Regions from separate parts of the Cronobacter dublinensis subsp. dublinensis LMG 23823 genome, predicted to be linked through region 2. Evidence: predicted binding sites of a transcription regulator. Region 2 holds the regulator's gene; each other region holds the start of a gene.
What was found. Region 2 encodes Fur, which represses iron uptake genes when iron is present. Its sites were predicted from a motif close to ATAATAATGAGAACNACTATCAA; they were not measured.
Positions count from the first base shown of each region.

Region 1: the regulator Fur is predicted to act here: its motif matches at 6,578-6,600, upstream of sodA (superoxide dismutase [Mn]).
Region 3: the regulator Fur is predicted to act here: its motif matches at 6,482-6,504, upstream of AFK67_RS14630 (Nramp family divalent metal transporter).
Region 4: the regulator Fur is predicted to act here: its motif matches at 1,298-1,320, upstream of sufA (Fe-S cluster assembly scaffold SufA).

Region 1 is NZ_CP012266.1:186,529-194,479, forward strand. Features, by position in the region: gene rhaD (rhamnulose-1-phosphate aldolase) at 1-483, opposite strand, end outside; gene AFK67_RS00900 (L-rhamnose isomerase) at 493-1,749, opposite strand; gene rhaB (rhamnulokinase) at 1,746-3,218, opposite strand; gene rhaS (HTH-type transcriptional activator RhaS) at 3,519-4,355, shown strand; gene rhaR (HTH-type transcriptional activator RhaR) at 4,427-5,269, shown strand; gene rhaT (L-rhamnose/proton symporter RhaT) at 5,266-6,303, opposite strand; gene sodA (superoxide dismutase [Mn]) at 6,677-7,297, shown strand; gene yiiM (6-hydroxyaminopurine reductase) at 7,368-7,951, shown strand, end outside.
Region 2 is NZ_CP012266.1:1,348,227-1,356,177, forward strand. Features, by position in the region: gene chiP (chitoporin ChiP) at 1-174, shown strand, start outside; gene AFK67_RS06175 (beta-N-acetylhexosaminidase) at 229-2,880, shown strand; gene AFK67_RS06180 (helix-turn-helix domain-containing protein) at 2,938-3,549, opposite strand; gene fur (ferric iron uptake transcriptional regulator) at 3,873-4,325, opposite strand; gene fldA (flavodoxin FldA) at 4,615-5,145, opposite strand; gene ybfE (LexA regulated protein) at 5,307-5,588, opposite strand; gene ybfF (esterase) at 5,716-6,483, opposite strand; gene seqA (replication initiation negative regulator SeqA) at 6,667-7,212, shown strand; gene pgm (phosphoglucomutase (alpha-D-glucose-1,6-bisphosphate-dependent)) at 7,237-7,951, shown strand, end outside.
Region 3 is NZ_CP012266.1:3,180,338-3,188,288, forward strand. Features, by position in the region: gene AFK67_RS14605 (LytR/AlgR family response regulator transcription factor) at 1-624, shown strand, start outside; gene glk (glucokinase) at 661-1,626, opposite strand; gene AFK67_RS14615 (alpha-keto acid decarboxylase family protein) at 1,779-3,446, opposite strand; gene mgrA (L-glyceraldehyde 3-phosphate reductase) at 3,667-4,656, shown strand; gene AFK67_RS14625 (DUF2502 domain-containing protein) at 4,792-5,148, shown strand; gene AFK67_RS14630 (Nramp family divalent metal transporter) at 5,203-6,441, opposite strand; gene AFK67_RS14635 (NupC/NupG family nucleoside CNT transporter) at 6,801-7,951, shown strand, end outside.
Region 4 is NZ_CP012266.1:1,892,201-1,900,151, forward strand. Features, by position in the region: gene ydiJ (D-2-hydroxyglutarate dehydrogenase YdiJ) at 1-586, shown strand, start outside; gene menI (1,4-dihydroxy-2-naphthoyl-CoA hydrolase) at 583-993, shown strand; gene sufA (Fe-S cluster assembly scaffold SufA) at 1,364-1,741, shown strand; gene sufB (Fe-S cluster assembly protein SufB) at 1,744-3,234, shown strand; gene sufC (Fe-S cluster assembly ATPase SufC) at 3,255-4,001, shown strand; gene sufD (Fe-S cluster assembly protein SufD) at 3,976-5,250, shown strand; gene sufS (cysteine desulfurase SufS) at 5,247-6,467, shown strand; gene sufE (cysteine desulfuration protein SufE) at 6,479-6,895, shown strand; gene ldtE (L,D-transpeptidase LdtE) at 6,990-7,951, shown strand, end outside.

The DNA.
Region 1 (7,951 bases), 1.2 Mb from region 2:
AAAGCGCGATTCATCAAGCTCCAGCACAAAGCTCAGGGCGATCAGGTTGGTGGCGTGGCAGTGCATGATCACGCGGTCTTTGTCGCCGGAGACCGCCTTGCGCACCGCGTGCGACTGCAAATGCGACGCCAGTTCAGACGTCGGCAGACCGCCGTTAGCGAGCCCCCAGTGAATGTGATACGCCATGCCGTCGTCGGTGATGCGCAGGAGCGCCAGCGTATCCGCCGGGTCGAGCTGTACGTTGCGGAAAAATTTCCCTGAGCCGGTGACCAGAAACCAGCAGCCCGCGAGCTCCGCGCGGGGCTGGCTCAGCTCCACGCAGCGCGGCTGCGGGTAAAACGTATCGCGGTACGGCTCCACGTCGGCGGCGTCAAGGCGCAGGCTCACGTTGCCGCCGTTACGTTCATCCCAGCCTTTCAGCCACATATCGCTGGTGGCTTTCACCATACCCTGGACAAACCAGGAAGAAAGAATGCGTTGCATGCGTGCTCCTTAGCGCTGGCTTAATACATGTTGTTCATACTGACGGACGGCGGAGAGCCACGAGGCGTCAGCCGGGGTATCGTGGCGCAGGCAGTACATTTCCCACACCGCCTGCCACGGCAGCGATTTTTGCTCTTCAAGCAGCGCCAGCCGGGCGGTGTAATCGCCTTCGAGCTCAAGCTGGCGGAGCTGTGCGGTCGGCTCCAGCAGCGCGCGCAGTAGCGCTTTTTTCATGTTGCGGGTGCCAATCACCCATGCCGCGATGCGGTTGATGGAGGCGTCGAAGAAGTCGAGGCCGATATGCACGCGGTCGAACAGGTCGTGGCGAATGATTTCACCGGCGATGGCCTGGGTTTCGTCATCCAGCAGCACGACATGATCGCTGTCCCAGCGTACCGGGCGGCTGACGTGCAGCAGCAGACGTGGCACGTAGAGCATCGCGCTGGAGATTTTGTCGGAAATCACTTCGGTCGGGTGGAAATGCCCGGCGTCGAGGCAGAGCGCGGTCTGGCGGCTCGCGGCGTAGCCGAGATAAAACTCGTTCGAGCCCACGGTGTAGCTCTCCGCGCCGATACCGAACAGCTTGCTCTCTACCGCGTCGATATGGTGCGCGGGGTTGAGTTTTTCGCTTATCACGTCATCAAGCGCCGCCAGCAGGCGCTGGCGCGGCGCGAGGCGGTCTACCGGCGTATCTTTCATGCCGTCCGGGATCCAGATATTCATTACCGAGGGCGTGCCGAGCTGTTCGCCGAACGATGCCGAGACGCGGCGGCTCGCCTGGCAGTGCTCAATCCAGAACTGGCGGATTTCCGGGTTGGCGTGAGAGAGCGTAAAGCCGTCGGCGCTTAACGGGTGCGAGAAGCAGGACGGGTTGAAGTCGAGCCCCAGCTGGTGGTCACGCGCCCAGGCGACCCAACCGGCGAAATGTTCCGGTTTTATCTCGTTACGCGCGACCGGCGCGTCAGATTCCAGATAGATGGCGTGCAGGTTCACGCGTTTTGGGCCGGGGATGAGGCGCAGCGCCTGGCCGAGATCCGCCCGCAGCTCTTCGGCGTTACGCGCCTTGCCCGGATAGTTGCCGGTGGCCTGAATGCCGCCGGTCAGTTGCCCCTGCGGATTTTCAAACCCGGCCACGTCGTCGCCCTGCCAGCAGTGCATCGATACCGGCAGGCGGTCGAGCTGGCGCAGCGCGGCGTCAGCATCGACGCCCACGGCGGCGAAGCGCTGCTTCGCCAGTTCCCATGCCTGGTTGATTTGAGTGGTCATGCGTAAAGCTCCTTCCTGGTTTGACGACACGACGACACCCGCGCCGCATGGCGGGCAATCTCACTGTCGGTCTGAGGGTGAAAATGGGTCAGCGGCTGGCTGGCGGTCACCACACGGCGAAATGCGTCGACATCGGTTATCTCGTCGAGCGCCATCAGCTGGCAGCCGATATTGCCGAGCGTGGAGGCTTCCACCGGTCCCGCCAGCACCGGAATGCCGCAGGCATCGGCGCAGAGCTGATTGAGAAACGCGTTCTGGCTACCGCCGCCGACGATATGCAGCACCGTGAAAGGCCGCTCGCGCAGGGCAGTCAGCTCATCCAGCACGCGGGCGTAGAGCAGCGCCAGGCTGTCGAAGATGCAGCGCGCCAGCTGTGCCGCGCTTTGTGGCGCAGGCTGGCCGTTTTCACGGCACGCGGCTTGCAGCGCGCGGCTCATGTTGTCTGGATTGATAAAGCGGTCGTCGTTAGGGTTGACGACAAACCGACAGGCGGGCAGCGCGCGCGCTTCGTCAATCAGCGCGGGCAGGTCGGTAATCTGTTGCTCCTGGCAGACACGCTGCAACAGCCACAGCCCCATAATATTTTTCAGCACCCGATAGCGCCCTTCGGCGCCGCCTTCGTTGGTGATGTTAGCGGCCAGCGCCCGGTCGTCGGTGTAAGGAGTTTTGCTCTCAAAGCCCATCAGCGACCAGGTGCCGGAGGAGAGATACGCCGCGTCCGGGCTCGCCAGCGGGGCGGCGATCACGGCGCTGGCGGTGTCGTGCGTTGCGACTGACACCACCGGAACCTCGACGCCCTGCGCGCTGCGCCAGTGGCCGATGACGTTGCCCGGATGCGTCGGCGTCCCCAGCCAGCGTTTCGGCACGCCCGCCCAGTCGAGCAGCGTCTCGTCCCAGTTATCGGTGTCGATATTCATCAGCTGCGTGGTGGTGGCGTTGGTGTAATCCCAGTTCAGCGCGCCGGTCAGCCGGTAGCAGAGGTAGTCCGGGATGAGCAGCGCATGCGCCACCCGTCCGACCAGTTCCGGCTGCTGATCTGCCAGCGCGCGGAACTGATAAAGCGTGTTGAACGGCAGGAACTGAATGCCGGTGCGGCGGTAGATAGCCTCCCGACCCATCTGCTGCTGCGCGCGAGTCATGACGCCGTCGGTACGGCTGTCGCGGTATGACACCGGCAGGCCGACACGCTCGCCGCGTTCATCCAGCAGTACAAAATCGACGCCCCAGGTGTCGATGCCGATACTGTCGATGGCGACGCCGCTCGCGCAGGCTTTTTCGAGCCCGAGGCACACGTCACGCTCCAGCGCGTCCACATCCCAGGTGTCGAAACCGTCCACGCGGCGCAGGCCGTTGGCGAAACGGTGGATTTCCTGAAGGGTCAGGCGCTGTCCCTCGCGGTCGTAGCGGGCCAGCATCACGCGGCCGCTGGAGGCGCCCAGGTCGACCGCGACGCTATGGCGAATAGTCATGATGGGGTCCTTGTTGGAATCTCTGACGCTAGTCTAGGGAGCGGCGCGGCGGCGCACCTTCATCCCACTGACAGCGCGTTACCGGCGCTGGCAAGGAGGTAAAGATGAACGTGAGGAAGGTCACAGAATGGCGTTTGCAGGGCGAATGAGGACGCATGTGAGCCGTGCCGCATTTCCAGAAATTTCACGACGTTTCTTAAAAAACCGACGGGCTTTGCGCGTTTTGGCGTCGAAAATTTAAGGTGTAAGTGAGAACCGTTATCTACTATCAGGCAGGTTTGACTGAACGCGGGGGCGATGATGACGGTACTACAGTGCGTTGATTTTTTCCCAACCGGTGCGGCGTCGGTGACCATTGAGCCGCGTCTGCCGCAGGCGGCTTTTCCTGAGCATCATCATGATTTCTATGAAATTGTCATCGTCGAGCACGGCACGGGCACGCATGTCTTCAACGGCCAGCCGTATACCTTAAGCGGCGGCTCCATCTGCTTTGTGCGCGACCACGATCGGCATCTGTATGAACACACTGAAAACCTCTGCCTGACCAACGTGCTGTACCGTTCTCCGCAGGCGTTCAGTTTCCTGTCAGGGCTGGAAAAGCTCCTGCCGCAGGAGCAGGACGGTCACTACCCCTCGCACTGGCGCGTCAGCCAACAGACGCTGCATCAGGCCCGTCCGCTCGTTGATCAACTGGAGGCGCTGCGCGAAAGCAGCGACGTCCACGCCATCGCCAGTATGGAAATCCTGTTTATGCAGCTGCTGATTTTGCTGCGTCGTGCAAGCCAGGTACAGGACGGTGGCCACGCCGATGAACGGCTGAATCAACTGATTGCCTGGCTTGAAGAGCACTATGCGGAAGATGTTTGTTGGGAAGCGCTCGCCGACCGGCACCGGCTCTCGCTGCGCACGCTGCATCGCCAGCTGAAGCAGCGCACCGGCCTGACGCCGCAGCGCTATCTCAACCGCTTACGCTTAATGAAAGCGCGCCATCTGCTGCGCCACAGCGAAGAGAGCGTGACGGATATCGCCTACCAGTGCGGCTTTGGCGACAGCAATCATTTCTCCACGCTGTTCCGGCGCGAGTTTTCCTGGTCGCCGCGCGATATTCGTCTCGGGCGCGACGGACAAAGGCCGTAACGCGAACAAAATCACCGTTTTCTGCGGCGAAAAATGGCATACTTTGCAGCCATTTCCCCCGGAGACGCCCAGTGGCCCCTCAGGTAGTACTCAGGAAAGCGGACTTCTTCGCCACGTCCACCCAGCCGGTGGTGGTGGCGGATCGCTACCCGCAGAATGTCTTTGCCGAGCATACCCACGAGTTCTGCGAACTGGTGCTGGTGTGGCGCGGTAACGGGCTGCATGTGCTGAATGACCGGCCTTACCGCATTACCTGCGGCGATCTCTTTTATATTCGCGCCGAAGACCGCCACAGTTACGAGTCGGTCAACGATCTGGTGCTCCATAACATTATTTATTGCCCGGAAAGGCTGAAACTGAACGTGAACTGGCGCGAGCTGCTGGAGAGCCCGCGCGGCGATCCGCGCTGGCGGCTCAGCAGCCAGGGCATGGTGCAGGCGCGACAGATTATCGACCAGCTGGAGCATGAGAGCCCAAAGCATGACGCGCTGTCGCACTGTCTGGCCGAAAGTCTGTTTTTACAGCTGGCGATTACGCTGCGCCGTCACCGCTACCAGGCCGCGAACGGCGCCGGGCCGGGCGAGGGGGAAAAGCTCGATCTGCTGATGGCGGCGCTCGGCAACAGCCTTGATGTACCGTTCGATTTGCAGCATTTTTGCAGCCACTACCAGATTGCCGAACGCCCGCTGCGCCAGCTCTTTCGCCAGCAGACCGGCATGACCATCAGCCAGTATCTGCGCCAGCTGCGGCTCTGCCAGGCGCAGTATCTGCTGCGCCACTCCGATCTGTTGATTAGCGAGATCGCCGCGCGCTGCGGCTTTGAAGACAGCAACTATTTCTCGGTCGTGTTTACCCGCGAAACGGGCGTGACGCCACGGGTGTGGCGTCAGCAGTGCGGCGTGATGACCGGTTAGTTGCTCGCCATCCCCAGCCCGACGATATTCGCCGCCACGATAATCACCACGCAGCCCAGGCTCAGCACGCTCACCGGCCGGCGGCCCGCCGCTTTCCATTCGCGCAGCACCAGCCCGACCAGCCCGCCGCACAGCACGTAGAAGCTCATGTGCAGCATCCAGCTGATGTAGTCATACTGCGCCGGAATGCGCGCGTGGCCCCAGGCGTAGAAGAAAAACTGCAAATACCACATCAGCCCGCCCAGCGCGGAGAGCAGGACGTTGGTGATGAGCAGCGGTTTCGCGAGCGAGAAGTCGGCTTTCAATGACAGCGTTGGCACTTTCGCGAGGCGGATAAAGCAGAAGCCGAGATTAACCAGCGCGCCGCCGCCCATGATGACGACGTAGCTCGGCAGGGCGACGTAAAGCGGGTCGACGCCGAGCGCGGCGGCGGCCTCATGCATCGGCTTTGCGGCGTCCATCGCAAACGACATGCCCGCCGAGAACACGCCGCACATCACCGCCAGCAGCAGCCCTTTTTTCAGGTTAAAGTCTTCGGCCTTGATGCCCATCTGGCGCTCTTTGAGCTGACCGGCGCGGGTCACGATGCCCACCCCAATCAGCGCCACGAAGACGCCAAGCAGCGTCATCCGCCCGCCTGGCGTGCCGATGAGCAGCCCAAATTTGCCGTTCAGCAGCGGCGTCATCAGCGTGCCGACAATCAGCGTAATGCCGATAGCGATGCCGATGCCCATCGACATGCCGAGATAGCGCATGGTCAGGCCATAGTTGATGTTGCCGATGCCCCACATCGCGCCGAACAGAAATACCGGCAGCAACGTCGAGGCGCTAAAAGAAGCGTAATAGGCCCAGAAATTGGGTAGCAGGAGGGCGCTCACCGCCCAGGGCAACAGCAGCCACGAGACAATGCCGCCCACCGACCACATCGTCTCCCATGACCAGTGCCGTACCTTCTTAAACGGCGCGTAAAAGCAGGCGGCGCTCGCTGCGCCAATCAGGTGCCACAGTATTCCCATGGTTATCGCGTTACTCATGCTTATCGTCCTCGTTTCCATCGGATGGCCAGGCGGGAGCGAAAGCCGCCCCCTAACCGAAACGAGTCTATTGAGATGTATACTTTTTCACCTTCGGGGCGCTGCCGTGAAGCGCAGGCGGGTGGCAAAAAACAGCGGGTGAGCCGAACGAGGATCACACTTTGCGGCGAATTCGGACGATGCTTAAGGTTCGGAAAAGTGTGCGAAAATCGCCGTGAGGCGTCCTTTTTTAGCCATTATTGCGTTAAGTTATAACCATATAAAAACTGCGGCATTGATAAACATTTTCAATATCATTTAATTAACTATAATGAACCCACTGCTTACGCGGCGTTAACACCTCTGCCGCCCGACAATAATGGAGATGATGAACATGAGCTATACACTGCCATCCCTGCCGTACGCTTACGACGCCCTGGAACCGCATTTCGACAAGCAGACGATGGAAATCCATCACACCAAACATCACCAGACTTACGTCAACAACGCCAACGCGGCGCTGGAAAGCCTGCCTGAACTGGCGAACCTGCCGGTTGAAGAGCTGATCACCAAACTGGATCAGGTTCCGGCTGACAAGAAAACCGTTCTGCGCAACAACGCAGGTGGCCACGCGAACCACAGCCTGTTCTGGAAAGGCCTGAAAAAAGGCACTACCCTGCAGGGCGACCTGAAAGCTGCTATCGAGCGCGATTTCGGCTCCGTTGAGAAATTCAAAGAAGAGTTCGAGAAAGCTGCTGCGACCCGTTTCGGCTCCGGCTGGGCGTGGCTGGTGCTGAAAGGCGACAAACTGGCTGTCGTTTCCACCGCTAACCAGGATTCCCCGCTGATGGGCGAGGCTGTCGCTGGCGCTTCCGGCTACCCGATCCTGGGCCTGGACGTGTGGGAGCACGCGTACTACCTGAAATTCCAGAACCGCCGCCCGGACTACATCAAAGAGTTCTGGAACGTGGTTAACTGGGACGAAGCCGCAGCGCGTTTCGCTTCCCAGAAATAAGGTTGCAACCTGACCTGTAAAAAGCGAGCCTGACGGCTCGCTTTTTTTATATCCGCAAAAGGAGGCGCGCATGCTTTTTCCGGTTCAGGTTTATCTTGGCAAAATCCGCGATTACGAAGGCAGCCGGCCCAGCGCCATCGGCAAAGTGCAGGTGGAAGGGGAACTGTCGCTCACCAGCCGCGGGCTGGTCGGCGATCAGCAGGCGGAGAAGAAAATTCACGGCGGGCCGGATCGCGCGCTCTGCCACTATCCGCGCGAGCATTACGCCGTCTGGGCGCGGGAATACCCGGAACAGGGGGCGTGGTTTGCGCCGCCGGCGTTCGGCGAGAATCTCTCGACGCTGGGGCTGACGGAAGAAAACGCGTTTATTGGCGATATCTTCCGCTGGGGCGAAGCGCTTATCCAGATTACCCAGCCACGCTCGCCCTGTTTTAAGGTAAATTTTCACGCAGGTATCAGCGAGCTTTCCGGGCGGATGCAGGATACCGCGCGCTGCGGATGGCTGTATCGGGTGATTGGCGAAGGCAAGGTCTTTACCGACGCGCCGCTGGAGCTGGTATCGCGCGTCAGCGCAGTTTCGGTGCGCGAGGCTGCCGCTATCGCCTGGCATACGCCGTTCGATGACGAGCAGTATCACCGGCTGTTAAGCGCCGC
Region 2 (7,951 bases):
GACGCGGTTTACACCCTGCAGGACGGTCGCGCCAAAGGCACGATGTTCAAACTGCATTTCACGCAATACGACAATCATTCCGACATCCCGAGCTACGGCGGCGGTTACGGCAACATCTTCCAGGACGAGCGCGACGTGAAATTTATCATCACGGCGCCGTTTACGATTTTCTGATTGCGCAGGGGCGCGCGCAGCGCCTTACATCAAGGGCAGTGAAAGGACGAAATGATGAAAAATCTACAGATCAGTATGTTAGCGGGCGCGCTGATGGGCGTCTTTACGGGCACCAGCGCGCAGGCGTCAACGGCCGATCACATCAGCCAGTTTGGGCTCAACTACGCTATCACCGATAATCACGCGGCGCAGCGCGGTATCGACTGTGCGGCGCTCGGCGCCGACTGGGCTTCCTGCAATAAAGCGGTTATCACGCTCACCAATCCGGGCGAGGCGGTGACCGATAAAAACTGGACTATCTGGTTTCACAGCATTCGCCAGATCCTCAAAGTCGATAACGATCAGTTTAAGGTGACCCATGTGATGGGCGATCTCCATAAGCTTGAACCGACGGACAAATTCACCGGCTTCCCGGCCAACGCCTCGGTGGAGATCCCAATCGTCAATGAATACTGGCAGCTGTTTATCACCGATGTGCTGCCGCGCTGGTACGTCACCGCAGACGACGGCGCGCCGAAGGTCATCGCCAGCACCGATACCGAAACCCTGACGGATTTCGTCAGCCCGTTGAAGGACCAGTGGAAACGCACCCCGGAGGATAAAAATATTTTAATGACCGCCGGGGCGCGCTTTGACAAAAACAGCGACGTCAAAATACTCAACGCCGGGAGCCTGCGCGGGCAGATTATCCCTACGCCTCGCCAGGTAAGGCTGCACGGGCAGGACGTCTCTCTCGAAAAGGGCGTGCAGCTTGATCTCGCCGCGCTTGATAACGCGTCACAGGAGGCTATCAATGCGCGCTTCGCGCTGTTGGGGGTGAAAACGGGCGTGGGTTATCCGGTACGCACGGCCATCGCGACGCGCGCGTTTAGCGGTAAAGAGGCGGTATCCGGGGCGTATCAACTGCATATCGGTCCGAAAGAGGCGGTGATTACCGGTTACGATCGGGCGGGCGTGTTTTATGGTTTGCAGTCGCTGCTGTCGCTTATCCCGGCGGAGGGCGCGCAGCGTATCGCGACGCTCGACGCGCAGGACGCGCCGCGGTTTGACTATCGCGGCATCCACCTTGATGTGGGGCGTAACTTTCACACCAAAGCCGCCGTACTGCGCCTGCTCGATCAGATGGCGGCCTATAAGCTGAATAAATTCCACTTTCATTTAAGTGATGACGAAGGCTGGCGTATCGAGATCCCGGGGCTGCCGGAGCTTACTGAGATCGGCGGAAAACGCTGCCACGATCTGAGCGAAAAAACCTGCCTGCTGCCGCAGCTCGGCTCCGGGCCGGACACGAACAATAACGGCAGCGGCTATTTCACCCGCGCCGATTATATCGACATCGTGAAATACGCCGCGGCGCGCCAGATTGAGGTCATCCCGGAAATAGACATGCCAGCCCACGCCCGTGCGGCGGTGATCGCGATGGAGGCACGCTACGATCGGCTGGCGAAGGCGGGTAAACCCGACGAGGCGAATGCGTACCGCCTGCTCGACCCGCAGGATACGTCGGTCACCACCGGCGTGCAGTATTACAACCGCACCGGCTACCTCAACCCATGCCTCGACGCTTCGCGCCGTTTTGTGGACAAAGTCATCAGCGAAATTCAGCAGATGCACCGGGAGGCCGGGCAGCCGCTCACGACCTGGCATTTTGGCGGCGATGAGGCGAAAAATATCTACCTTGGCACCGGTTACACCGATAAAACGAAACCGGAAGCCGGGAAGGGGATTATCGATAAAGGTCGCCAGGATAAGCCCTGGGCGCGCTCGCCGGTGTGTCAGAAGATGGTGCAGGACGGCGTGGTCGCCGATGTCGAACATCTCTCCAGCTACTTTGGCGTTGAGGTCAGCAAGCTTGTGAAAGCGCACGGCATCGACACCATGCAGGCCTGGCAGGATGGCCTCAAGGATGCGAAAGACGCCGGCGCCTTTGCGACCTCGCACGTTAACGTGAACTTCTGGGACACCCTTTACTGGGGCGGTTTTGACAGCGTCAACGACTGGGCGAATAAAGGTTTCCGTGTGGTGGTTTCTAACCCGGATTATGTCTACCTGGATTTCCCGAACGAAGTGAATCCGGCGGAGAGCGGCTACTACTGGGGCACGCGTTTCAGCGATGAGCGGAAGATTTTCAGCTTCGCGCCGGATAACCTGCCGCAGAACGCCGAGACATCGGTCGATCGCGACGGCAACACGTTCAGCGCCAAATCCGACAAGCCCTGGCCGGGCGCGTATGGCCTCTCGGCGCAGCTCTGGAGCGAAGTGGTGCGCACCGATAAACAGATGGAGTACATGATGTACCCACGTCTGCTGGCCGTTGCGGAGCGCGCCTGGCACCGCGCCGCCTGGGAACAGGATTATCAGGCGGGCCGCGAGTATAAAGGCGGTGAAACGCATCAGGTTGACGTGAAAGCGCTGCAACGAGACTGGACGCGCTTTGCGAATCTGCTCGGCAGCCGCGAATTGCCGAAGCTTGAAAAAGCAGGCGTGCAGTTCCGTCTGCCGGTGCCCGGCGCGCGCATTAACGCAGGCGTATTGCAGATGAACACCAGCCTGCCTGGCGTGACGGTAGAGTATTCCACCGATGGCGGCGCGCGCTGGCAGCGCTATGACGCCGCGCAACCGCCGGGCGTCACGGGCGACGTGCAGGTGCGCAGCGTCAGCCACGACGGCAAACGTTACAGCCGGACGGAGCACCTGCAGCCGTAACGGCATAATAAAAAAGCCAGCCTCCGGGCTGGCTTTTAGGTTTATCGGGGCGGCGTATTACGGCGCGTCAGGCAGGGAATGCACGGCTAGCAGCTTACCTTTACTGATTTCAATATGTTTCGCGCTGCGCAACTGAGAAAGGGTTTTCATTACCATACTGCGGGAAAGATTGGTTTTTTTAACAATATAATCTGCGACGTTAATCCGGTTACGCATAAACTCATCCATCGCGGCCAGACATTCGATATTGGCTTTAATCATACTAAAGCTGTTTCTGCCGAGCATAATCTCTTCGCGATAGCAAAGCATATTAATTATCCATGAGGACAAAACCAGGAGATGTAACTGGCAGTGATTTTTTTCAATTTCCTGCATGAAATAATCAAAAGGAATTAACTGATAATGACATTCTGAATCCGCCTGTAATTTTGCGAATTGGGATTTACCTAAATTTCTGGCCAGGCCCAGTACCGACGGGGCGCTGCTTTTTTCCAGCAGCAGCCGGTCGCTCTGGCGCATCAGCGAGAACTGACCGCCGCGTATGATACAGATTTCCCCGTCCCGCAGCGGGATCAGCGTATTTTTCTCCGCACGAGACCAGTTACCGTAACTATTGAAAATATCAGCAATGCGATAAATCTCAGCAAGGGGTTTGGAGGGTAATACCATATTGGTTACCTTGTTTAAAATAAAATTATGTCGTTGCTGTATCTTAATGGATGCTTTTTTATTGCTGCAATAAGGGGCAGGGAAGAGGAAATGAACAATCGTGATAATTCGTTGCCTAACTGATTGACCGGTAAAGACATTTATCTTTTCTGAATTTCAATTTAATAAAATAGATATGGTTTAATTAAGCATTGTACGCTGTATTAAAATACGCAGCGCAGTGTTTTTTATCTAAAATAGTACAGCTGTATTTTCAGTCTCTGGTTTTCAGACAATAAAAAAGCCGACACAGGTCGGCTTTGGAGCAGGCGGTATGACGAGCGTTATTTCTCGCCGACCTCGTGCGCGTGTTCGTTTTCGCGGCAGTCGCCATCGGCACAGTGACCGTACAGATAGAGGCTGTGGTTAGTCAGGCGGATGCCGTGACGCGTCGCGATTTCACGCTGACGAGCTTCAATAGATTCATCGCTGAATTCGATCACTTTGCCGCAATCGAGGCAGATCAGGTGATCGTGATGATGCTGTTGCGTCAGCTCGAAAACGGATTTACCGCCTTCGAAGTTGTGACGGGTGACAATGCCGGCATCGTCGAACTGGTTCAGTACGCGATAGACCGTGGCAAGGCCAATCTCTTCACCCATGTCAATCAGACGCTTATAAAGGTCTTCCGCACTGACATGATGATTGACCGGTTCCTGCAGCACTTCGAGGATTTTTAATCGAGGAAGCGTGACTTTCAGGCCGGCCTTCTTTAATGCGGTATTGTTGTCAGTCATGCGGAATCTGTCCTGTTGCTTAACGACTCGTCCCGAAAGGGAGCGATACATCGGATACGCCGAAGATGAATGCGTCTCATTATAGAACTGACATGCCTAAATGAAAACCGCAAGCACCCGGCAAAAAAGAGCTTAAAAATCGTGGACCCGCCAGCGTTTTTAACGTGAAGGCCTGATAATTAAGGAAGCCATTGTACAGCGTAGTGAGGGAAAGTTAAAAATTTGTAGCAATTATTTTCATTGCTTTTATCTATCAACCGGCGCGGACGGCCGCCCGCGCCGTTTATCATCAGGCGTTGATGATTTCCTGCAGGTGCAGCTCTTCAGAAACCTGCTTCACCCACTTCTCAACGCGTTCTGCGGTGAGCTCCGGCTGGCGATCTTCGTCAATCGCGAGGCCGACGAAGTGATCGTCATCCGCCAGACCTTTGGACGCTTCGAAGTGATAACCTTCGGTCGGCCAGTGGCCAACGATAGTCGCGCCGCGCGGCTCGATAATATCGCGAATGGTGCCCAGCGCGTCGCAGAAGTATTCCGCGTAATCTTCCTGGTCGCCGCAGCCGAACAGCGCAACCAGCTTACCGTTGAAGTCAATTTCTTCCAGCGTCGGGAAAAAGTCGTCCCAGTCGCACTGCGCTTCACCGTAGTACCAGGTCGGGATGCCAAGCAGAAGAATATCGAACGCTTCCAGATCCTCTTTGCTGCTTTTAGCAATGTCATGCACTTCAGCAACGTCTTTCCCGAGCTGTTTCTGGATAATTTTTGCGATATTTTCGGTGTTGCCGGTGTCGCTGCCGAAAAAGATGCCTACGATTGCCATAAGAAGAATAACCTCTTGAATCTAAATGTGATGGTGCTGGCATAACGCCCACAGATAGGGCAATCATAGCAGAACAGGCGAAGGTGCGGAAACGGTATCAGGCGCCGGGTGCACTCTCTGCTACATTGCCCCGTCCTTTTGGGTAAAATTCAGACCAGACCTTACTCCTGCAAGGCCTGCAGCTGAGCGAGGAGCATGGCTTCAATCAGCTCGCTGCGGCTGATATTACGCGCCTGCGCCAGATGATTCAGCGCGTCCACGGCGTCGGCGTTCAGCTTCAGCTCCACGCGCTTAAGCCCGCGAACTTTGTCGCGCTTAAGCTGGTTGCGCTTATTGATGCGCAGCTGTTCATCTCGCGACAGCGGATTGGTTTTCGGTCTGCCCGGACGGCGTTCATCCGCGAAGAGATCGAGCGTTGTGCGGTCCGTTTGTTCTTTTGCCATGGTATGAGTATAGACAGGGGAAACAGGCTGTCGGGGCGGTCCCGACGGTATTTCAGCGCGCCATCATACATGAGGCAGCGAAGCGCGCCAACGCATCCGGCGCGCGACGGCGCCGGTCGGTCTGTTTTTAATCAGTTTCCAGGAAACGACGGATAGCGCGTACCACCGCCTGCGGTTTTTCGGCATGAACCCAGTGACCGGCCCCCGCGATAACGTGCGCGCGGGCCTGCGGGAATTGCGCCAGCAGCGCCTCGCGGTGCGCTTCTTCCACATAAGGCGACGCGCCGCCGCGAATAAACAGCGCCGGGCCGTGCCAGGCGGGGATCGCCTGCCAGCCGACGATATGCGCATACTGCTCCCACAGCACCGGCACGTTAAAGCGCCACTCGCCGTCGACAAACGACTTCAGCAGAAACTGAATCACGCCTTCTTCCGCGATATGCTGGCGCATGATTTCCGCTGCCTGCTGGCGGGAGGTCGCGCCCGCATCGCTCACCGCGTTAACGGCCGCGAATATCTCGTCGTGGCGGCGCACCTGATAATCCACCGGCGCGATATCAATCGCCACCAGCTTTTCGATGCGCTCCGGGGCAAGCGCGGTGACGGCCATCGCCGCTTTGCCGCCCATCGAGTGACCGATAAGAATCACCTTATTCAGTCCCAGCGAATCCAGCGTGTCGAGAATATCCTGCGCCATCGCCGGGTAATCCATCGCCTCGCTACGCGCAGAAAGGCCGTGGTTGCGTAAATCGACCTGCACGATGTCATTATCCTGCACCAGGTCGCGGGCCAGCACGCCGAGGTTATCGAGACTCCCGAACAGCCCGTGAATTAACACAATCGGTGTATTTTGAGTCGGTTGTTGCGCAGATTGCGTGCGGGTATTTAATTTCATGGCAAAGTTCTTTTTTGGCGACTGACAGGTTAGGTTATCATGTTGACCATTCTGCCGCCCGGCTGCAAGGTTCCAGTTAATTCCGACTTTTGCGGCCTTCCTGGTTTGACGCTATCCGCTGTTGGGTTTTAACTCTATAATCCCAATGACTTGTATTCAGAAAAGAAATCGCACTGGATTAAGATGAAAACGATTGAAGTTGATGACGAGCTGTATCGCTACATTGCCAGCCACACCCTGCATATTGGCGAAAGCGCGTCCGACATTTTACGGCGCATGCTGAAGTTTTCCGCCGCCTCGCACGTCGCTGCTACACCCGCCAAAGCAGAGCTTCCCGAAACCGTCGCGCCCGCCGCTGAAAAACCGGCCAACCCGGCGCGCGATCGCGTTCGCGCCATGCGCGAGCTGCTGCTGTCGGATGAATACGCCGAACAAAAACGCGCGGTCAATCGTTTTATGCTGGTGCTGTCTACACTCTATTCACTGGATGCAGACGCGTTTGCCGACGCGACCGAATCGTTACACGGTCGTACCCGCGTCTATTTCGCAGGCGATGAGCAAACGCTGCTGCAAAGTGGCAACCAGACGAAACCCCGCCACGTGCCGGGGACGCCGTTCTGGGTTATCACGAACACGAATACAGGCCGCAAATGCAGCATGATTGAACACATCATGCAGACCATGCAGTTCCCGGCGGAATTGATTGAGAAGGTTTGCGGCACCATTTAACTCTTGCGTCAGAAGGACCAGGCCATGGCAGTCGATAACCGTGCGGGACAGCCTGCACAACAGAGTGATTTAATTAACGTCGCCCAGCTGACCGCGCAGTACTATGTGCTGAAGCCGATGGTGGGTAATGCGGAGCACGCGGTGAAGTTCGGGACTTCCGGCCACCGCGGCAGCGCCGCGCGTCACAGTTTTAACGAGCCGCACATTCTGGCCATCGCCCAGGCGATTGCCGAAGAGCGCGCCAAAAACGGCATCACCGGGCCGTGTTACGTCGGTAAAGATACGCACGCGCTCTCCGAGCCCGCGTTTATCTCCGTGCTGGAAGTGCTGGCGGCGAACGGCGTCGATATCATCGTGCAGGACAACAACGGTTACACGCCGACGCCTGCGGTCTCTAACGCCATCCTTGAACACAACAAACGCGGCGGCGCGCAGGCCGACGGCATCGTCATCACGCCGTCGCACAACCCGCCGGACGACGGCGGCATCAAATACAACCCGCCTAACGGCGGCCCGGCGGATACCAACGTCACCAAAGTGGTCGAAAACCGCGCCAACGCGTTGCTGGCGGACGGCCTGAAAGGCGTGAAGCGTATTTCGCTGGATGACGCCTGGGCGAGCGGTCGTATTCAGGAAAAAGATCTGGTGCAGCCGTTTATCGAAGGGCTGGCGGAGATCGTCGACATGGCCGCTATCCAGAAAGCGGGCCTGAAGCTTGGCGTCGACCCGCTGGGCGGCT
Region 3 (7,951 bases), 1.8 Mb from region 2:
GACGTGCTGAAATATGTGCAGCAGCACGATGTAGACGCCATTTTCCTGGATATCAATATTCCCTCACTGGACGGCGTGCTGCTGGCGCAGAACATCAGTAAATTCGCCCGTAAGCCGTTTATCGTGTTTATCACCGCGTGGAAAGAGCATGCGGTGGAGGCGTTCGAACTGGAAGCGTTCGACTACATTCTGAAACCGTATCAGGAGTCGCGCATTATCGGCATGCTGCAAAAGCTGGAGGCCGCCTTCGCGCAGCAGAACGCGCCGCACGCCGCCGCGCCAGCGGGCCGTGAAAACGCGACGATTAACCTCATCAAGGATGAGCGGATTATCGTGACCGATATTAACGATATCTATTACGCCGAAGCGCACGAGAAAATGACGTTCGTCTATACGCGCAAAGAGGCTTATGTGATGCCGATGAATATCACCGAGTTTTGCAGCCGCCTGCCGGAGGCGCATTTCTTCCGCTGCCACCGCTCCTATTGCGTCAACCTGAATAAAATCCGCGAAATCGAGCCGTGGTTTAATAACACCTATATTTTGCGCCTGCGCGATCTCGATTTTCAGGTGCCGGTGAGCCGCAGCCGGGTGAAGGAATTCCGCCAACTGATGCGGTTGTAGGAGATAACAAAAAGGCGCCCTGCGGCGCCTTTTTCGTCAGAGGATCTGACCGAGCGTCTGGCGCAAATGCGCGCCGGCGCCCAGCAGGCCCGGCTGGTCGTGAACGATGAGATAGACCGGAATATCCTGAACGTAAGCCTTAAAGCGGCCTTTGTCTTCAAACCCGCCGCGAAAACCGCTGGCGGTGAAGAAATCCAGAAAGCGCGGCACGATGCCGCCTGCGATATAAACGCCGCCAAAGGTGCCGAGGGTCAGCGCCAGGTTGCCGCCAAAGCGCCCCATGATGACGCAAAAGAGCGACAGCGCGCGACGGCAGTCAGTGCAGCTGTCATCGAGCGCACGTTCGGTGATGTCTTTCGGGCGCAGGTTGTCCGGCAGACGCCCATCGGCTTTGACAATCGCGCGATAGAGATTCACAAGCCCTGGACCGGAAAGCACGCGCTCGGCGGAAACATGCCCGACCTCAGCGCGCAGCTGCTCAAGGATAATCGCTTCTTCTTCGCTGTTTGGCGCGAAATCGACGTGACCGCCCTCGCCCGGCAGGCTTACCCAGCGTTTATCGACGTGAACGAGGTGCGCGACGCCAAGACCGGTGCCCGCGCCGTAAACGGCGATCGGTTTATTGGGCTGCGCCTCGCCGCCGCCGAACTGGATCAGGTGTTCGGTTTTGAGCATCGGGATCGCCATCGAAACGGCGGTGAAATCGTTAATAATTTCCAGATGATCGAAGCCGAGGTTCTTTTTCATTTCGGCGATAGAAAATGCCCAGACGTGGTTGGTCATCGCCACCCAATCGCCGGTAATCGGACAGGCAATGGCGATACAGCCATCCGTGACCGTGGCATTATGTTCATCCAGATACACCCGCACCACCGCTTCCAGGCTCGGATAATCAAGGCCGGAATAGGTTTTGGCCTTGAGTATCTCGCCGCTGTCGACGTCGCACAGCGCTAAGCGTGCGTTGGTGCCGCCCACGTCTCCCACCAAAGCATATTTGGTCATTCTGTTGCTGCTCCGCTCAATTCAAAATAATCTCGGCACACTCTAAATTCCCGGCGCCAGAACAACAATGACCATAGCATAAGTGCCCCGGGTTTAGAGACTTACATCACAGATTACCTTGCACGTTTCAGCATCTTCTGTACCAGCGGCGGTTATTCCTCCTTCGCGCCGTTGCGCGCCTCCAGCGCCCGGCTGACCGCGTCAAGCAGCGGCGGCACGTCATCGCGCGGCAGCATCACCTCAATCAGCGACAGCCGCTCGGGTCTGGCGAGGCGTTCCAGCACCTCTCTGAGCTGCGCCGTATCGCTCACCCGCCAGCTTTGCGCCTGGCTGTCGGCATGCAGCGCGTGCGGTAGCTGGGTCCACTGCCACGGGGCGATATCGTTATAACGCTGCGTCGCGCCGTGAATGGCGCGCTCGACCGTATAACCATCATTATTAAGCACGATGACGACCGGCGCCTGGCCGTCGCGCAGCATCGATCCCAGCTCCTGAATCGAGAGCTGCGCCGCGCCGTCGCCCGTTATCAGCACCACGCGGCGGTTTGGGCAGGCGGTCTGCGCGCCAAACGCCGCCGGCAAGGCGTAGCCTATCGAGCCCCAGAGCGGCTGCACCAGGAAATCGCACCCGGCGGGCAGTCGCAGCGCGGCGGCGCCGAACGCGGCCGTCCCCTGATCGACGGCGAGAATATCGCCAGGCTGCACAAACGCCGCCATCAGCGTCCAGAAGTTATTCTGGTTGAGCGCGCCGGAGACAGGCGGCGTGGCGGCAGGCGGCGTTATCTCGGGCAATGCCAGGCGCGCGCTGTGGCGTTTCGCGATGTCGTGCAGGATGGCGACCGCCTGATCCATTGCGATGCCGCTGAACCAGCGGTCGCCGACGCGTGTCGCCCAGGGCTGCACGTCGAGGGTCTGGTCGCGAGTCAGACGCTGGGTAAAACCGGCGGTAATGGTGTCGGAGAACTGCACGCCGACGCAGATAACGAGATCCGCCTCTTCTATCGCCCGGCAGACTTCAGGCGAGCTCGCCGCTCCGCTGTAGGTGCCGGTAAAGCCTGCCCTGGTTTCATCCAGCACGCCCTTGCCCATCAGGAGCGAACTGTGCGGCATCGGCGTGTCGTCCAGCCACTGGTGCAGCGCCTTCTGCACACCGAAGCGCTGTGCCAGAAAATCCGCCAGCAGCGCCACACGCTCGCTTCTCGCGAAACGCGCCTGTGCGGCTTCGCGAAAGGCGGCCAGCTGCGCGTCATCCGCCTGCGGGCGCGGCACGGTGATAGCGTTTACAGGCGGGGTGGCAGGCGCGCTTGCCACATCGGTTGGCAGTACCAGATAACCAGGACGGCGGGTGCGCAGCATTTCCGCCATCACACGGTCGATTTCGCTACAGGCATTGGCGGGCGTGAGCCAGCCCTGGGCGGCAGTGACCTCTCTGGCGATACGCATAAAGTGGTGAAAATCGCCGTCGCCGAGCGTGTGGTGCAGCACTTCGCCCTTGCGCTGCGCCGACTGGCAGGGCGCGCCGACCACATGCAGCACCGGCACCGCTTCGGCGTAGCTGCCCGCGATGGCGTTGAGCGCGCTGAGCTCTCCCACGCCGTAAGTGGTGAGAAGCGCGCCAATACCGGTACAGCGCGCGTAGCCGTCGGCGGCGTAGGCGGCGTTGAGCTCGTTAGCGCAGCCGACCCAGGTGATGCGCGGGTGGGCGATGACGTTATCAAGAAACAGCAGATTGTAATCTCCGGGCACGCCAAACAGGTGTTTAACGCCACATCCCGCCAGGCGATCCAACAGATAGTCGGCAATACAGTAGTGGTCTGGCATATTCGCCATCCTTTTTCGGGGGCCTGTAGTGAGTATCGGGCAAGTGTGATCGCTGTCCAGAATGCGGCAGCAAAAAGCGGTGGCAAGCAAGATTTACGCGCGCCGGGCGTGTAGGCTGTTGGCTTTCACATTTTGTGTAACCGTATACACTGGCGGTATCGCTTTTTACTCCGACCCGCTCCCCCAACAGGGTAGCAACCACGTACAGAGGTGAATAAGCATGGTTTATCAGGCAGATCCTGCGCGCTACACCACGATGGAATATCGCCGCTGCGGACGCAGCGGCCTGAAGCTTCCGGCCATTTCACTGGGCCTGTGGCATAACTTCGGCGATGCGACCCGGGTCGACACCAGCCGCCAGTTACTGCGCCGCGCATTCGATCTCGGCATTACCCATTTCGATCTCGCCAATAACTACGGGCCGCCGCCGGGCTCCGCCGAAAGCCATTTTGGCCGCATCCTGAAAGAAGATTTCGTGGCGTATCGCGACGAACTGATTATCTCCACCAAAGCGGGCTACACCATGTGGGACGGGCCTTACGGCGACTGGGGCTCACGCAAATACCTGATTTCGAGCCTCGATCAAAGCCTCAGGCGTATGGGCCTTGAGTATGTCGATATTTTCTATCACCACCGCCCGGACCCGGAGACGCCGCTTGAAGAAACCATGCGCGCGCTGGACCATATCGTGCGACAGGGTAAGGCGCTGTACGTTGGTATTTCCAACTACCCGGCGGATCGCGCCCGCGAGGCGATTGACCTGCTGGCGGAACTCGGCACGCCGTGCGTTATCCACCAGCCGAAATATTCGATGTTCGAGCGCTGGGTGGAAGATGGCCTGCTGGAATTGCTCCGGGAGAAAGGCGTCGGGAGCATAGCGTTTTCGCCGCTGGCGGGCGGACAACTCACTGACCGCTACCTGAACGGCATTCCGGCGGACTCCCGTGCCGCCAGCGGCAGCCGTTTCCTGAATCCTGATCAAATCACCGATGCGAAGCTCGAAAAGGTCCGCCAGCTGAACGCGCTTGCAGCGCAGCGCGGGCAGAAGCTGTCGCAGATGGCGCTCGCCTGGGTGCTGCGCGATGAAAAAGTGACGTCGGTACTGATTGGCGCCAGCAAAACCAGTCAGATCGACGACGCCGTGGGCATGCTGGCGAAACGCGATTTTTCGGCGCAGGAACGCGCGGCGATCGAAGCGATTCTGGCATAGCGCACGAGACCACGCGGCTTTAGCAAAAAGTGCGGTCATACCTGTTTTCAGAGTCGGAGCGATGCTGCAGCGATTTACACGTCCGTAATATTACTGCAACAGGCCATTACGGCCCCGATCGTGAAGGAGATAAGTATGTTCAGGTCACTGATTCTTGCAGCCGCGTTACTGGCGGGTACAGCACCGCTTATCGCGAGCGCTGGTGAAATCACCCTGTTGCCATCCATCAAATTACAAATTGGCGATCGCGACAATTACGGTAACTACTGGGACGGCGGCCGCTGGCGCGACCGTGATTACTGGCGTAACCATTATGAGTGGCGCGGCGACCGCTGGTGGCGTCATGACAATGGCCGTCATCGCGGCTGGGATAAACATCGCGGCTGGGACGACCGTCGCGCTTATGAGCGCGGCTATCGCGAAGGCTGGAACGATCGCGACGACCGTCGCGGGTGGGGTAAACATGGCCGCGGCCACGGGCATCACCACTGACAGCTAACTGAGATAACAAAAAGGCAGGCCTCGCGCCTGCCTTTTTTACGTCGGTTATAACCCGAGCGCCGTGCCGACCAGCAGCCAGATATTGAGCGCCACCACCAGCGCCACAATCGCCCAGCCGGTTCTCTTGACCCACGGCGTATTGACCAGATCGCCCATCAGGTTTTTATCGCTGGTAAAGAAGAGCAGCGGCACCAGCGCCAGCGCGATACCAAAGCTCAGCAGTACCTGGCTCATGACCAGAATGCGCGTCGGATCCAGCCCCATCAGGATGACAATAAACGACGGCGCCATCGTGACCGAGCGACGCACCCACAGCGGAATGCTGAAGCGCACAAACCCCTGCATCACCACCTGCCCCGCGAGCGTGCCGACCACCGTCGAGGAGAGCCCCGCCGCCACCAGACTCAGGCCGAAAATCGTGGCCGCCGCATGGCTTAACAGCGGTTCGAGCGTCAGATACGCCTGATCGAGCTCGGCCACTTTGGTATGTCCGCTGAAGTGAAACGCGGCCGCCGCCGTCGCCATCATCGCCAGATTTACAAAGCCCGCGATAGTCATGGCGATCGCCACGTCCCATTTGGTGGCGGAATAGCGCTCTTTGCGCGAGCCGTCATGCAGGTTTTGCGTGAGCGACGAGTGCAGATAAATCACGTGCGGCATGATAGTCGCGCCGAGCACGCCCGCCGCCAGGAAAACCGCTTCCGACGTCGGCAGGCTCGGAATAAGCATCCCTTTGCCGAGCGCCGCGAGCTTAGGCTGCGAGAAGAAAAGCTCGACGATATACGCTGCCGCCACAAACAGCAGCAGTCCGCCAATGACTTTTTCGAGCGGCTTTTGCCCGCGCTTTTGCAGCATCAGAATCAGGAAGGTGGCGATACCGGTCAGCACCGCGCCCTGCAACAGCGAAACGCCGAGGATAAGCTTAAAGCCTATCGCCGCGCCGATAAATTCCGCGAGATCGGTCGCCATCGCGATGATCTCGGCCTGCACCCAGTAGAACCAGACGACCGGACGCGGATAGTGATCGCGGATCTGCTCGGCAAGGTTTTTGCCGGTCGCGATGCCAAGCTTGGCGGAGAGCACCTGTATCAGCATCGCCATCAGGTTGGCCCAGACCACCACCCACAGCAGCTGGTAGCCGAAACTGGCCCCGGCCTGGATATTGGTGGCGAAGTTGCCCGGATCGATATAGCCAATGGCAGCGATGAAAGCCGGTCCCATCAGGGCCAGTCTTAACTTCCGCGCTGTTCGGTCACGACGTTGCTCAACGCGACTGTGATTCATGCTCTGCCTCTGAAATATAGCCTTTGCTATGTTTCATGCTATCAAAATGAGAATGATTATCAAGTTCATTAAGCCGGATAATCTCTGATGGTTCTGATAGCTGAAATCAATGAAAGGCGGGTTAAGGTCGAGGAACGCGAGCAAAACACACTAAAATGCGCCCACGTATGTTAAAAGTGTAGCAGTAAAAGATAACCTTTCACTGCTTTACGCAACATAACATTTTTGTATGTTCGATCACTCTTTTCGCGTTTCGTCACATGACGTAACTATAGTGTGTTGCAGATCTCGTTTTCTAAATGGTTGTTGCATAGAATGTGCACGGAAATTAAACCTGCCTCATAATATTTGGAGCACATATGTCCCGCGTTCTTCATTTCGTTTTGGCGCTCGCCGTTGTAGCGCTCCTTGCGATGCTCGTTAGCAGCAATCGCAAACAAATTCGCATTCGTTTCGTCATACAGCTTTTAGTTATTGAAGTCTTACTTGCTTATTTCTTCTTAACTTCCGACGTGGGCCTGGGTTTTGTGAAGGGCTTCTCCGAGATGTTTGAGAAACTGCTGGGTTTCGCAAACGAAGGCACCAACTTTGTGTTCGGTAAAATGAACGACGAAGGCCTGGCATTCTTCTTCCTGAAAGTGCTCTGCCCTATCGTCTTCATCTCTGCGTTGATCGGTATTCTGCAGCATATTCGCGTGCTGCCGATTGTTATCCGCGCTATCGGTACCGTGCTTTCTAAAGTCAACGGTATGGGCAAGCTTGAATCCTTTAACGCGGTAAGCTCGCTGATTCTGGGACAGTCAGAAAACTTTATCGCCTATAAAGATATTCTCGGCAAAATGTCGCGCAACCGCATGTACACCATGGCCGCAACCGCCATGTCTACCGTGTCCATGTCGATTGTTGGCGCGTACATGACCATGCTGCAGCCCAAATATGTGGTGGCCGCGCTGGTGCTGAACATGTTCAGTACCTTTATCGTGCTCTCTATCATTAACCCGTACCGCGTTGAGAATGAAGAAGACCTGCAGATGTCGAACCTGCACGAAGGTCAGAGCTTCTTCGAAATGCTGGGCGAGTACATTCTGGCCGGTTTTAAAGTCGCGATTATCGTGGCTGCGATGCTGATTGGCTTTATCGCGCTGATCTCTGGTCTGAACGCGCTGTTCGCCGCTGTACTCGGTATCTCCTTCCAGGGCATTTTGGGTTATATCTTCTACCCGGTGGCCTGGGTGATGGGCGTGCCGGCAAGCGAAGCGCTGCAGGTGGGCAGTATTATGGCGACCAAACTGGTGTCCAACGAATTCGTGGCGATGATGGATCTGCAAAAACTGGCAGGCACTATCTCCCCGCGCGCGGAAGGCATTCTGTCGGTGTTCCTGGTATCCTTCGCGAACTTCTCTTCCATCGGCATCATCGCGGGCGCTATCAAAGGTCTGAATGAAGAACAGGGCAACGTGGTATCCCGCTTCGGCCTGAAGCTGGTGTATGGCTCGACGCTTGTGAGCAT
Region 4 (7,951 bases), 540 kb from region 2:
CTCGCCGAACGGTAAGGCGCAGCACATCAAAGGTTTCCTCCAGCGCTTTGCGAAAACTGCGCGCAAAACCGCGGATTTCTTAAACCGCGTGGCGGCGCTCGGCATGCCGCTGGTGGGCGTCGACCCGGCGCTGGTGCTCTGCTATCGCGATGAATATAAACAGACGCTGGGCGCGGAGCGCGGCGAGTTCCATGTGCAACTGGTGCATGAGTGGCTCACCACGGCGCTGGCGGCGCGTCCGGCCGCGCCGGTCGGCGGCGAGCCGTGGTATCTCTTTGGTCACTGTACCGAAGTGACCGCGCTGCCAGGCACGGCTTCGCAGTGGGCGGCAATTTTCGCGAAGTTTGGCGCAAGACTTGAAGGCGTGAATGTCGGCTGCTGCGGTATGGCGGGTACGTATGGGCATGAGGTCAACAACCATAAGAACTCGCTCGGCATCTATGAGCTGTCGTGGCACCAGGCGATGCAGCGCCTGCCGCGCGCCCGCTGTCTCGCGACCGGCTACTCGTGCCGCAGTCAGGTGAAACGCATCGAGGGCAGCGGCGTGCGACACCCGTTACAGGCGCTACTGGGGATGATTGTATGATTTGGCGACGTACAGCGACGCTTGAGGCGCTCAACGCCATGGGCGCGAGCAATATGGTCGGGCTGCTGGATATCCGCTTCACCCGGCTGGATGACAGCGAAATTGAAGCCACCATGCCGGTGGACCGCCGCACCCATCAGCCGTTCGGGCTGCTGCACGGCGGGGCGTCAGTGGTGCTGGCCGAGACGCTCGGCTCAGTCGCGGGCTATCTGTGCACCGAAGGCGAGCAAAACGTCGTCGGGCTTGAGGTCAACGCCAACCACCTGCGCAGCGTGCGCAGCGGCCGCGTGCGCGGCGTCTGTCGCGCGGTGCACGTCGGGCGTCGCCATCAGGTGTGGCAGATTGAGATTTTCGATGACGAAAACCGGCTTTGCTGCTCATCCCGGCTGACGACCGCCGTGGTGTAAACCTCTCCCGAAACCCGGTGCCCGCCGGGTTTTTCTTTTCTCTGTGCATCCCGTCATAACCGCCCTTTACGCCAACCCCTGCGTCACAGCGGCGCTATTATATAAATAGGTATAACCGATACATGTTTTGGTCAGGCGCTGGCATGATGAATTAATTCCGGCGTTCCGGTTGGTAATCTATTGATAATAAATAATTTTATGGCTCATATTTTGCCCGCTGCAGGCTCTCATGGACGGTCTATGCTTAATAAAAGTGTTCAAAAAGTGCCTTTAACGGGAATACCCCTGATCCGCAGAGGTTGAAGTGATAATTATTATCACTAACATAGCGTTATCGCCTGACAGGCACTCACTTCCAGGAGGCAGACCAATGGAATCACAAGCAGGTACGTTTAACCCCGCCGAGTTCAGCTGGCAGGGCCTGACGATGACGCCAGACGCGGCGAAACATATTCGCGATTTAATGGCGCAGAAACCGGGTCTGCTGGGGGTGCGCCTTAGCGTGAAACAGAGCGGCTGCGCCGGGTTTGGCTACGTGCTGGACACGGTTAGCGAGCCCAAAGACGACGATCTCGTTTTCGAGGCCGACGGCGCGCGCCTGTATGTACCGCTTCAGGCGATGCCGTTTATTGACGGCACCGAAGTGGATTACGTGCGCGAAGGCTTAAACCAGATTTTTAAATTCAATAACCCTAAAGCGCAGCACGCGTGCGGCTGCGGCGAAAGTTTTGGGGTCCAGGCGGAGTAATTATGTCCCGTAACAGTGAAGCAACTGACGATGTGAACACCTGGAGCGGCCCCCTGAACTACAAAGAGGGCTTCTTTACCCGGCTTCAGACCGATGAACTGGCGAACGGCATCAACGAAGAGGTGGTGCGCGCTATTTCGGCCAAACGCAACGAGCCCGAGTGGATGCTCGAATTTCGCCTGAGCGCCTTTCGTGCCTGGCTGGAGATGGAAGAGCCCCACTGGCTGCATGCGCATTACGACAAACTGAATTATCAGGATTACAGCTACTACTCCGCGCCGTCCTGCGGGCATTGCGACGACGCCTGTGCGTCCCAGCCGGGCGCCGTCCAGCAGCCGGGCGGCAACAGCAACAGCTACCTGACGCAGGAAGTGGAAGAGGCATTTAACCAGCTCGGCGTCCCGGTGCGCGAAGGCCGCGAAGTGGCGGTAGACGCGATTTTCGACTCCGTTTCCGTCGCCACCACGTACCGTGAAAAACTGGCGGAGCAGGGGATTATCTTCTGTTCGTTCGGGGAAGCTATCCACGATCACCCGGAGCTGGTGAAAAAATACATCGGCACCGTGGTGCCCTCGAACGATAACTTCTTCGCCGCGCTGAACGCCGCGGTCGCCTCCGACGGCACCTTTATCTACGTGCCGAAGGGCGTGCGCTGCCCGATGGAGCTCTCCACCTATTTCCGTATCAACGCCGAGAAAACCGGCCAGTTCGAACGCACGATTCTGGTGGCGGACGAAGGCAGCTATGTGAGTTATATCGAAGGCTGCTCGGCCCCGGTGCGCGACAGCTACCAGCTGCACGCGGCGGTGGTGGAAGTCATCATCCATAAAGACGCCGAAGTCAAATACTCCACGGTGCAGAACTGGTTCCCTGGCGACAACAACACCGGCGGCATTCTGAATTTCGTCACCAAGCGCGCGCTGTGCGAAGGCGAAAACAGCAAGATGTCCTGGACCCAGTCGGAAACCGGCTCGGCGATCACCTGGAAATACCCGAGCGTCATCCTGCGCGGCGACAACTCCATCGGCGAGTTCTACTCGGTGGCGCTGACCAGCGGCCATCAGCAGGCCGACACCGGCACCAAGATGATCCATATCGGCAAAAATACCAAATCCACGATCATCTCGAAGGGCATTTCGGCGGGTAAAAGCCAGAACAGCTATCGCGGGCTCGTGAAAATCATGCCGACTGCGACTAACGCCCGTAACTTCACCCAGTGCGATTCGATGCTGATAGGCCCGGACTGCGGCGCGCATACCTTCCCGTATGTGGAATGCCGCAACAACAGCGCCCAGCTTGAACACGAGGCGACGACGTCACGCATCGGCGAAGACCAGCTGTTCTACTGCTTACAGCGCGGGATCAGCGAAGAAGATGCTATCTCGATGATTGTGAATGGCTTCTGTAAAGATGTCTTCTCAGAGCTGCCGCTGGAATTCGCGGTCGAAGCGCAAAAATTATTAGCCATTAGCCTTGAGCACAGCGTCGGCTAAGGCGAGAAAAAGGATAAGACATGTTAAGCATTAAAGATTTACAGGTCAGCGTGGAAGAGAAGGCTATCCTGCGCGGTTTAAACCTGGAGGTAAAACCGGGGGAAGTGCACGCCATTATGGGGCCGAACGGCTCCGGGAAAAGCACGCTTTCCGCGACGCTCGCCGGGCGTGAAGATTATGAAATCACCGGCGGCGAAGTGCATTTCAAAGACAAAGATCTGCTGGCGCTGTCGCCGGAAGAACGCGCGGGCGAGGGCATCTTTATGGCCTTCCAGTATCCGGTGGAAATTCCGGGCGTCAGTAACCAGTTTTTCCTGCAAACCGCACTTAACGCGGTGCGCGACTATCGCAGCCAGGACGCGCTCGACCGCTTCGACTTCCAGGATCTGATGGAAGAGAAAATCAAACTGCTGCAAATGCCTGAGGACTTGCTGACCCGTTCGGTTAACGTCGGTTTCTCCGGCGGTGAGAAAAAGCGTAACGATATTCTGCAGATGGCGGTGCTGGAGCCGGATCTGTGCATTCTTGATGAAACCGACTCGGGGCTTGATATCGACGCCCTGAAAATCGTCTCCGAAGGGGTCAACGCGCTGCGCGACGGCAAACGCGCGTTTATCATCGTCACCCATTACCAGCGCATTCTGGACTACATCAAGCCCGATTTCGTCCATGTGCTGTATCAGGGGCGGATCGTGAAGTCTGGCGACTTCTCTCTGGTTAAACAGCTGGAGGAGCAGGGCTATGGCTGGCTTACCGAACAGCAGTAACGCGCTGCAACAGTGGCATCGCCTGTTTGAAGCGCAGGGCGGGGAGCGCTCCGAGGAGGCGCGCGACCATCTGCAACAGCTCCTGCGTCTCGGCCTGCCCACCCGCAAGCATGAAAACTGGAAATACACGCCGCTCGACGGCCTGCTGAAGCACGACTTTGTGACGCCTGCGCCGCAGCCGCTTGAGCGCGCCGCGTTTGACGCGCTGGCGCTGCCCGTGGACGCGCTGCGCCTGGTGTTTGTCGATGGCCGCTTCGCGCCTGAATTGAGCGACGCAACAGACAACAGCGGCTTTGACATCACCGTGAGCGACAGCCGCCGCGGGCTGCCCGCGCCGGTGCAGCCAGAGGCGTTTCTACACCTCACCGAGAGCCTCGCACAGAGCGTGACGCACATTCGCGTGGCGCGTAACCAGCAGCCGTCAAAAGCGCTGCTGCTGATGCATATCAGCGCGGGCCGCGCGGGCGATGAAATCAACACGGTTCACTACCGGCATCATCTGGAGCTCGCCGAAGGCGCGCAGGCGACGGTTATCGAGCACTACGTCAGCCGTGACGAACAACCGCACTTCACCGGCGCGCGCCTGACCCTGCAGGTGGGCGCCAACGCAACGCTTAATCACTACAAACTGGCATTTGAAAACCCGGCAAGCTGGCACTTCGCGCATAATGACCTCATTGCCGCGCAGGATGCGCACGCCGCCAGCAGCAGCTATCTGCTCGGCGCGGGCGTGCTGCGCCACAACACCAGCACCCAGCTTAACGGCGAAAACATCACGTTGCGGGTCAACAGCCTTGCGCTGCCGGTGAATAACGAAGTGTGCGATACCCGCACCTGGCTTGAGCACAACAAAGGCTACTGCAACAGCCGCCAGCTGCATAAAACCATCGTGCGCGACAAGGGCCGCGCGGTATTTAACGGGCTGATTAAAGTCGCGCAGCACGCTATCAAAACCGACGGCCAGATGACCAACAACAACCTGCTGCTGGGCCGCCTTGCCGAAGTGGATACCAAACCGCAGCTGGAAATCTACGCCGATGACGTGAAATGCAGCCACGGTGCCACCGTAGGCCGTATCGACGACGAGCAGATGTTCTATCTGCGCTCGCGCGGCATCAACGAACAGGCGGCGCAGCAGATGATTATCTACGCGTTCGCCGCGGAGCTGACCGAAAGCATCCACGACGAGGCGCTTAAACAGCAGGTGCTGGCGCGTATCGGCCAGCGCTTCGCAGGGGGAGAGGCATGAGTTTTTCTCTACAGAAAGTGCGTAGCGATTTTCCGGTGTTGTCGCGCGAGGTCAACGGCCAGCCGCTGGCCTATCTCGACAGCGCTGCCAGCGCCCAGAAGCCGACGGCGGTGATTGAGGCCGAGGCGGAGTTCTACCGCCACGGCTACGCGGCGGTGCATCGCGGTATTCACACGCTGAGCGCAGAAGCCACCCAGCGGATGGAAGCCGTGCGCACCCGCGCGGCGCAGTTTATTAACGCGCGCCTGCCGGAAGAGATTGTCTTTGTGCGCGGCACCACCGAGGGCATTAACCTTGTGGCGAACAGCTGGGGCAACAGCCAGCTGCGCGCGGGCGATAACCTGATCGTCACCGCGATGGAGCACCACGCGAATATCGTGCCCTGGCAGATGCTCTGCGAGCGCACGGGCGCGCAGCTGCGCGTGCTGCCGATTAATCAGGACGGCACCTTACAGGTCGACAAACTGCCTTCGCTCATCGACGAGCGTACCCGCCTGCTGGCGGTGACGCACGTCTCCAACGTGCTCGGCACGGAAAACCCGGTCGCTGATCTTATCGCCACCGCGCACCAGGCGGGCGTGAAAGTGCTGGTGGATGGCGCGCAGGCGGTGATGCACCACAAGGTCGACGTCCAGGCGCTCGACTGCGATTTCTATCTCTTCTCCGGTCACAAGCTTTATGGGCCGACCGGCATCGGCATTCTGTATGCCAAAGAAGATATCCTTCAGGCGATGCCGCCGTGGGAAGGGGGCGGCGCGATGATTGCGACCGTCAGCCTGACGCAGGGCACCACCTGGGCGGCGGCGCCGTGGCGCTTTGAAGCTGGAACGCCTAACACCGGCGGCATTATCGCGCTTGGCGCGGCGATGGATTATGTCGATGCCATCGGGCTTGAGGCCATTCACGACTACGAACGCACGCTGATGGCCTATGCGCTGCGCGAACTGCAGGCGGTGCCGGATTTACAGATTTACGGCCCGGCGGAGCGCCTGGGCGTCATTGCCTTTAACCTCGGTAAACATCACGCCTATGACGTGGGCAGTTTTCTGGATAACTACGGTATTGCGGTGCGCACCGGTCATCACTGCGCGATGCCGCTGATGGAGTTCTACGGCGTGCCTGCGATGTGCCGCGCGTCGCTCGCGATGTACAATACCGAAGATGAAGTGGACCGGCTGGTGGCCGGGCTTATCCGCATTCATCGTCTGTTAGGCTGAAAGGAGCAAGAATGGCTGGTTTGCCGGAAAAAGAGAAACTGCTGCGTAACTTTAACCGCTGCGCTAATTGGGAAGAAAAATATCTCTATATCATCGAGCTCGGCCAGCGTCTGGCCCCGCTTGATGATGCGGAGCGCGCGCCGCAATATCGCATTCAGGGCTGTCAGAGCCAGGTCTGGATAGTAATGACACCGCGTGACGACGGCGTGATTGAAATGCGCGGCGATAGCGACGCGGCTATCGTTAAAGGGCTTATCGCCGTGGTGTTCGCGCTCTATCAGCAGATGACCGCCCAGGACATCATGAATTTCGACGTGCGCCCGTGGTTTGAAGAGATGTCGCTGACGCAGCACCTCACTCCGTCCCGCTCGCAGGGTTTAGAGGCGATGATCCGCGCTATTCGCGCGAAAGCCGCCGACCTGAGCTAATCTTAAAGCACGGCTTTCTCCTGTCACGCGCGGCCCCTGCGGGCTTCGCGGATGTTCAGCATTCCGGCTGCGCCGGTGAAAACAGGTCGTGCTTATGAAACGCACTTTTTCCTTCCCGATGCTCGCGCTGCTGGTAATGGGCGCGACGCAGGCCCACGCTGTCGACTACCCGCTGCCGCCGCCCGGCAGCCGCCTGATTGGTCAGAACCAGACCTATATCGTGCCCGCTGTCAGTAAAAACCTGGAGAAAGTCGCCGAAACGTTCCAGACCGGCGTGCTGTTGCTGCTGGAGGCCAACAATACGGTCGATCCGTTTCTGCCGACGCCTGGCAGCGAGCTGACCATCCCGACGCAGATGCTGCTGCCGGACACGCCGCGCGAAGGAATTGTCGTCAATCTGGCCGAGCTCCGGCTCTATTACTATCCGCCCGGCGAAAACCGCGTAGAAGTGTATCCCATTGGCATCGGCCTGAACGGGCGCGAAACGCCGGTGATGTCGACGCGCATTATCCAGAAAATCCCCAATCCAACCTGGACGCCAACGGCCGCCATGCGCGCCCGCTCGCAGGCGCAGGGCATCATATTGCCTGCCGTGATACCCGCCGGGGCGAATAACCCGCTCGGGCGCTTTGCGCTGCGCTTACAGCAGGGCGGCGGCGAGTATCTCATTCATGGCACCAATGCGCGTAACAGCATCGGCCTGCGCGCCAGCTCTGGCTGCATCCGGATGCGAGCCGCAGATATTAAAGCGCTGTTTAATCAGGTGGCGTGGGGCACGCGCGTGCAGATAATCAATGAGCCGGTGAAATATGCCAGCGAGCCGGACGGTCAGCGCTATGTCGAAGTGCACCAGCCGCTGTCGCGTAGCGACGCGGACAATCCGCAGACGATGCCGGTCGTCATTACTGCCGCCTTCGGACAGTTTATTGACGATGCAGGCACTGACGCCATGGCGGTCGATAACGCACTGACGCGCCGCGCGGGTTATCCGGTGGCGGTGAGTGCGCACAGCGCGTCGCCCGCGCAGATTACGCCGATACAGAGCGTCAGGGCAAC